3 regions of the Mesorhizobium sp. BR1-1-6 genome follow, and region 3 is predicted to be linked to each of the others. Evidence: riboswitches for the same ligand, from Rfam matches in the RefSeq annotation. Region 3 holds a riboswitch; each other region holds the start of a gene.
The links. A riboswitch is a leader RNA that binds a small molecule or an ion and turns the genes downstream of it on or off. The one in region 3 is predicted to bind cobalamin.
Positions count from the first base shown of each region.

Region 1: another riboswitch for cobalamin. It lies ahead of LB545_RS18835 (ABC transporter ATP-binding protein); the one in region 3 lies ahead of LB545_RS13565 (DUF1636 family protein).
Region 2: another riboswitch for cobalamin. It lies ahead of bluB (5,6-dimethylbenzimidazole synthase); the one in region 3 lies ahead of LB545_RS13565 (DUF1636 family protein).

Region 1 covers NZ_JAIUHZ010000009.1:111,339-113,532, reverse strand. Annotated here, with positions in the region: gene LB545_RS18840 (ABC transporter substrate-binding protein) at 1-414, opposite strand, end outside; gene LB545_RS18835 (ABC transporter ATP-binding protein) at 460-1,248, opposite strand; cobalamin riboswitch at 1,505-1,714, opposite strand; gene LB545_RS18830 (LacI family DNA-binding transcriptional regulator) at 1,777-2,194, opposite strand, start outside.
Region 2 covers NZ_JAIUHZ010000004.1:214,962-217,155, forward strand. Annotated here, with positions in the region: gene LB545_RS11025 (TetR/AcrR family transcriptional regulator) at 1-129, shown strand, start outside; gene bluB (5,6-dimethylbenzimidazole synthase) at 175-927, opposite strand; cobalamin riboswitch at 976-1,156, opposite strand; gene LB545_RS11035 (histone deacetylase family protein) at 1,278-2,194, shown strand, end outside.
Region 3 covers NZ_JAIUHZ010000005.1:325,385-327,578, reverse strand. Annotated here, with positions in the region: gene cobW (cobalamin biosynthesis protein CobW) at 1-899, opposite strand, end outside; gene LB545_RS13565 (DUF1636 family protein) at 902-1,348, opposite strand; cobalamin riboswitch at 1,386-1,590, opposite strand; gene LB545_RS13560 (winged helix-turn-helix domain-containing protein) at 1,620-2,194, opposite strand, start outside.

The sequences.
Region 1 (2,194 bases), on a different contig from region 3:
GACGCAGCTTTCCGTCAGCACCAGGGTCTTGATGCCGTGTGGCGCCAGCGTATCGGGCGTCACCTCGCCGCCCGGCTTCATGCCGTAATACCAGCCGGCGAAGAAGAAGTCGGGCTCGACAGCGACCAGGTTTTCCAGCGTCGGATATTTGGGCGCCAGTTCGGGGATCGAGCTCTGTTCGGCCTTGAATTCGGGAGTGACCTTGTACCATCCAGTGATGCCGGTCAGGCCGACGATCGACGGCTGCAGCTTCAGTGCGAAGGCCATCTCGGCCATGTTGAGATCGTGAATGACGGCGCGCTTTGGAGGCGCGTCGAAGGTCAGCGGCTTGCCGCAGCTGTCGACCGTCACCGGAAAGGCGAAGGCCGTAGAGCCGAGCAGGGAGAAGGCAAGAGACACGGCAAGGCGTTTCACGGATGTTGCTCCTTGTTGAACAGGATCTGCCGGAAATGGCTTCGATCACGAAGATGGCGCGGCACGGTTCGGAACCTCGAACACCGTCAGCTCGCGGTCCTCCGTCGGGTGGCGCAACCTAAAGACCTCGATACCGAAGATCTCGCGGATCAGCTGCTGGGTGAGTGCTTCGCGTGGCGGCGCCAGCACATGCAACCGGCCATGGCTCATCACCGCGACCCTGGTGGCGAAAGGCGTCACCAGCGCCAGATCGTGCAGCACCGCGATCACGGTCATGCCGAGGCCTGCAACCAGTTCGAGCAACTCGCTGCGCGCCCGCGGGTCGAGATGGTTGGTCGGCTCGTCGAGGAACAGGATCTTCGGCTCCTGCGCGATGGCGCGGGCAAGCTGGGCGCGCTGGCGCTCGCCGCCCGACAGCGAGCCGATGGTGCGGCCAAGCAGCGGCAACAGCCCGGTCCGGCGCAGCGCCTCGACGACAATGTCGCGTTCCTCGCTCCTGTGCCTGTGGCCGGTATGCGGAACCCGGCCGAGCTCGACATAGTCGATCACCGCCAGCCGTGGATCCGGTTGATCGGTCTGGCCGACGACGGCGATGTGCAGCGCCCGCTCGGCGGTCGAAATCCTGTCCAGCAAGCGCCCGGTTAGCTTCACTTCGCCCGAACTCGGCCTCAGCATGCCCGATAGCATGCGCAGCAATGTCGTCTTGCCGGCGCCGTTGGGACCGATGATGGCGAGACGGTCGCCCGCCGCCACCGAAAGGCTGACCGGATACACCAGATGCAGGCCATCCGCCGCTGCGGCCAGGTCGCGGGCATCGAGAAGCGGCGCGGTCATGGGCAATTCCTTGCAGGGCCTGCCGGAATACGGGCCAGCGTCTTGCTTGCCAATCCTGCCGGACGCTGGCCTGAATTCACCTCGGTGGCGATATCGCGGCAAAGCGTGCACACGATGATGCGATGCATGGGAATGCAGTGAATGCGATCGATGGAGCCGTCCAACTTCCGTCACTTTCAAAAATGGCGACGGAAGGAAGCTGGCTTGAACCGGTCGACAAGACCGAACCCCGCGTCTCCTCCCGGCACACCCCGTCCGGTCAACCCATGCAGATGGCAGGTCTCCTGGCTCGCGGGTCGTTGCGCCATCCTGCCTTCCCAGCCTTGCCGGCCAGTGGCTTCTCGGATTTTGCTCGCCGCTTACAGTTGCGGGGGCAGCCATGGCTTCGACCCGAAAATCGGGCCTCACCATGTTCCCTTTTCACCCCTCGCCTTGCGGCGCGGGGACCATCACGAGTCGCAGCCTAGGATGCAGGCAGCGTCGAGGCAAGGTCGATGCATGTTCTGTTATAACGATACAAACGTGTGGTCAATCACTATCGCGCGCCACCAGTTCCAGCGGCCAGACCTCGCGAATGATCTCTGGCCCTTTCGCGCCGGCGAAAGCCGGGAGCGAGGCGAGCAGGATTTCGCCGAGCCGCCGCCCCATCGGGTCAAGGCTCGGACGAAAGCCGGTCAGCGCCGGCGAGAAATAACGGCAGAGCGGCGTGTCGACGATGACGATCACCGCGACATCCTGCCCGGGCTTGATCCCCATTTCGGCGAGCGCTTTGCAGCCGCCGAGCGCCATCGAGTCGTTGTTGAAGATAATCGCGGTCGGCGGATCCTTCGACCGCATGACTTGCGGTGTCACCGCGTAGCCACTGGCTTCGTTGATAAAACCGTCCACAATCAGGCCGGGATCGACTTCGATGCCGTGCCGCCGCAGCGCCTTGCAATAACCCTCC
Region 2 (2,194 bases), on a different contig from region 3:
GGGGCGAGCAGCCAGGCGGCGCAGCGGATCGCCAATTCGAACGACCCGGAAGCGACGTCGAAGACCGTGGTGGCGGCATTCAAGCAACTGCTCGAAGGATTGTTGAGGAAGGATGCCGGAGCCGCCTGACGACGGCAGGCCGCCGGCAGCGCGCTGCGCATGCCGTATCGGCAATCAAATCAAGGGTTTGTCAGACTTTTCGCATGTTGCCGCCTTGAGGCGTGCGATCGTTGATTTGAGCGGAACTTCGCCCTGTCCGCAAAACGTCTCGCTCATGATCAGCTCGGGCAGCGGCAGCCGCCGCCCCCAGCCATGTGTTTCGAGGTCCGGTTTCGGCGCGAACTCCGAGACACGGCCGACACAGAGATAGGCCACCGGCGTCACATGCCCGGGAATCGACAGAAGGTCTTTCAACGCCTGCGCCTCGATAATGCTGACCCAGCCGACGCCGACGCCTTCGGCGCGCGCCGCCAGCCAGAAATTCTGCACCGCGCAGACCGTGCTGTAGAGATCCATCTCGGGATTGTGCCAGCGTCCCAGCGGCGAACCCTGTGAGCGTCGGCGGTCGCAGGTGATACAGATGTTGAGCGCGCTTTCGCAGATGCCTTCCAGCTTGAGCTTGCGGTAGAGCGCCCGCCGCTCTTCCTCGATCGCCGGCAATTCCTGCTCGCGCGCCGCGAGGAACAGGTCGCGCACCTGTTCCCGTCGTTCGGTGCCACGAATGACGATGAAATTCCATGGCTGCATGAAGCCGACCGATGGCGCGTGATGGGCGGCAAGCAGCAGCCGCGCCAAGACCTCGTCGTCGACGGCCTCTGATGTAAAATGGCTGCGAACATCGCGCCGCGTGAACATGGCGCGGTAGACCGCATCGCGCGCCATCTGGTCGAATCCGTCACCCACGGGGATGGTCATATTGTCCGGCATCGCTTGTCCCCTTGCGATTGCAATCAACTGCCGTCCGCCTGACCATGCGGATGACGATGCCTGCCAGGCCGGTCTTCTGGCTCGGGATCAACCCGCATCCGGCGCCTTCCCGTCATCGACAGTGGCATTTACCGGCGCGGTCCCCCTTACAGCGTTGGGCACGCCACGGTATCAAACCGTGTTCCCGATTCTCCCGCTCGCGGCGGGCACCAGGCAGTGGCCGGGACTTTACGACGAAGCCCCTGCGCCGCCAATCCCCGCGGCGACGCGAATGGACGCAGGCGCGATTTTCCCCAGCCATCAGGCCGCAACGCATGGCCATCGCCGCGCCGGGGCACTAGATAGGGGGCATGGCCACTCGTCTCTACACCCATCCGATCTTCCTTGAGCACATCACGCCGCCCGGCCATCCGGAGCGGCCGGACCGCTTGCGCGCCATCGAGCGCGTGCTCGACGACGAGGCTTTTGCCGCGCTCGACCGCCTCGAGGCGCCGGAAGGCGACGAGGCCACCATTCTCTACGCGCATCCCGAGGATTTCGTCGAGCGGGTACGCGCCGCCATTCCCGAGACGGGCATCGCCCGCATCGATGCCGACACAACGGCCAGCCCGAAGAGCTGGCAGGCGGCGATCACCGCGATCGGCGCCGCCAACGCCGCCGTCGACGACGTCTTTGCCGGCAGGGCAGACAACGTTTTCGTCGCCGCCCGGCCGCCCGGCCATCATGCCGAGAAAGCGACCGCGATGGGCTTCTGCCTGTTCAACACGGCGGCCATCGCCGCACGTTATGCACAGCACAAACACGATATCGAACGTGTCGCCATCGTCGACTGGGACGTGCATCACGGCAACGGCACGCAGGATATTTTCTGGGACGATCCGTCCGTGCTTTATTGCTCGACGCACCAGATGCCGCTCTACCCGGGCACCGGAGCAAAGAACGAAACCGGCGCCGGCAACATCGTCAACGCGCCGCTTGCGCCGCAGACCGGCAGCGAGGCGTTCCGCGATGCCTTCCTGTCGCGCGTGCTGCCCTCGCTCGACAATTTTGCACCCAACCTGATCATCATTTCGGCCGGCTTCGATGCGCATCATCGCGACCCGCTGGCCGAGATCAACCTGACCGAGGATGATTTCGACTGGGCGACCGGCCAACTCATGCAGCGCGCGGCGCGCCACAGCGGCAACCGGCTCGTCAGCCTGCTCGAGGGCGGCTACGATCTGCAAGGATTGGCATTTTCGGTCGCCGCCCATGTCGGGCGACTGAT
Region 3 (2,194 bases):
TTGCCGCCGACCTCGACGAAGCCTTTCACCCGCAGCACGTTCTCCTGTTCGGCGGCGGTCGCGACGCGCTTTGCCAGGTCGTCCGGGTTGGCGATCGAGGGGATGTCGACGATGAACGTATCGAAGTCGTCGTGCTCGTGGTCGAAGGCGCCGTCATGATGGGACTTGCGGTTCTCGATGTCGTCCTCGACGGCGAGGCCTAGCCCGAGCAGCACGGACGGATCGACCTTGCCATGAGCCGTCGGCACGACCTTCACGGCGCGGGCGGAGTGTTCGCCAATGATGGCGTTGGCGCGAGCCGAACCTGCGGCATCCATCAGGTCGCTCTTCGACAGGATGATGAGGTCGGCGCAGGCGATCTGGTCCTCGAACACCTCCTCGACGGGGTCGTCGTGGTCCAGTGTCTGGTCCTGCGCGCGTTGCGCCTGCAGGGCGTCCATGTCGTTGGCGACGCGCCCCTCGGCCAATGCCGGACCGTCGACCACGGCGATCACGCCGTCGACTGTCACCCGGCTCTTCACTGTCGGCCACTGGAAGGCCTGGACCAGCGGCTTGGGCAGAGCCAAGCCTGAGGTCTCGATCAGGATGTGGTCGACCTTCGGCGTCAGCGACAGGATCTGGTCGAGCGCCGGGACGAAATCGTCGGCGACGGTGCAGCAGATGCAGCCATTGGCCAGTTCGACGATGTTTTCCTCCGGGCAGGTGTCGATGCCGCAGCCCTTGAGGATCTCGCCGTCGATTCCGATGTCGCCGAATTCGTTGACGATGATGGCGATCCGCTTGCCGCCCGCGTTTTCCAGGAGATGGCGGACCAGCGTGGTCTTGCCGGCACCCAGGAAGCCGGTGACCACGGTACAGGGGACGCGGGAGAGAGTGGCGGCGGAAACTGCGGCGGTCATGATCAGTCCTTCAGCATGTCGAGGGGAGGAATGCGGGCGACGAGGCCGCGCTTGAGGGAATCCGGGCGACCACGCCACGGAATGAGGCCGTTGGTCGAAGCGGCGAAGAGTTTCGCGCCGGTGACGAGATCGGCGCCGCTGGCGATGTTCAGGTCGCCGAAGACATAACTCCAGCAGCCGTCGCGAAGAATCGCGGCACTGAGACGGCGCTTGCAGTTGCCGAGGCATTCGACGGTGCGGACACGGACATTGTCGGCCGTTGCGGCTTGGCGCGTATCTTGAGCCAAAACTTCGCCGGCGCGGGGATGGGCATCGGAACCGGTCTCGTCGCGGCAGGAAGCGCAGATGATGACAGTGACGCCGGCCAAGGCGTCGCTATCGCCAGACAAGTCGCTATCGCCAGACAAAATGTCCGCTGTTTCAGCCGGGAAACTGCTGTCGCGTTCCAAATCGGGCTCCTTGCCCGGAAAACCCGCCGGGCGATCGGATTCTTATGTCTCAGACGGCAGGTCTCCTGGCTCGCGGGTCATCGCCTTCGTGCCGCCTTCCCGGGACCGTCCCAGTGGTTTTCGGCCTTGGCTCGTCGCTTACAGTTGCGGGGACAGCCGCGGATTTGAAATCGAGATTTCGCACCGCATTCCCTCTTGGCTCCTCCCTTTGCCGAGAGGAGACCGTCTGGAATGGATTTAGGCTCTTGCAGGCGGCGGTGTCAACGCGCGTCTACGACACGGCAATGTCGGCGAGCGGCTGCCCAAGGTCGCCGGCGGGCGTAACCTCGATCCGTTCGAGGCCGAGCCAGCCCTGCATCTGCGTCAATTCCTGGAAGAGTTGCGCGGCGGTTTCAGGCGGCGCGCTGGGCTCGGCATAGGCCGCGTGGACGCGTAGCACGCTGGCCGGCCGGTCGGCCTTGAGGTCGACGCGCGCCACGATCCTGTCGCCGAGCAGGAACGGCAGGACGTAATAGCCGTATTGCCGCTTTTCGGCAGGGGTGTAGATTTCTATGCGGTAGTGGAAATCGAACAGCCGCTCCGTGCGCGAGCGCTCGAAAACGACCGGATCGAACGGCGCCAGCAAGGCGCGGGCCTCGATTTTTCGTGGAATACGGGCCTCCTTATGGAGGTAAGCCGGTTTGTTCCAGCCCTCGACACGCATCGGCACCAGCTCGCCTGTTTCAACCAGCTCCTCCAGCCGGCCCTTCATGTCGGCCGGCGACAGGCGGAAATAGTCGCGCAGGTCGCTTGCTGTCGCGACGCCATGAGCGCGGGCGGATATCCGCAGCAATTCCCGATGCGCGT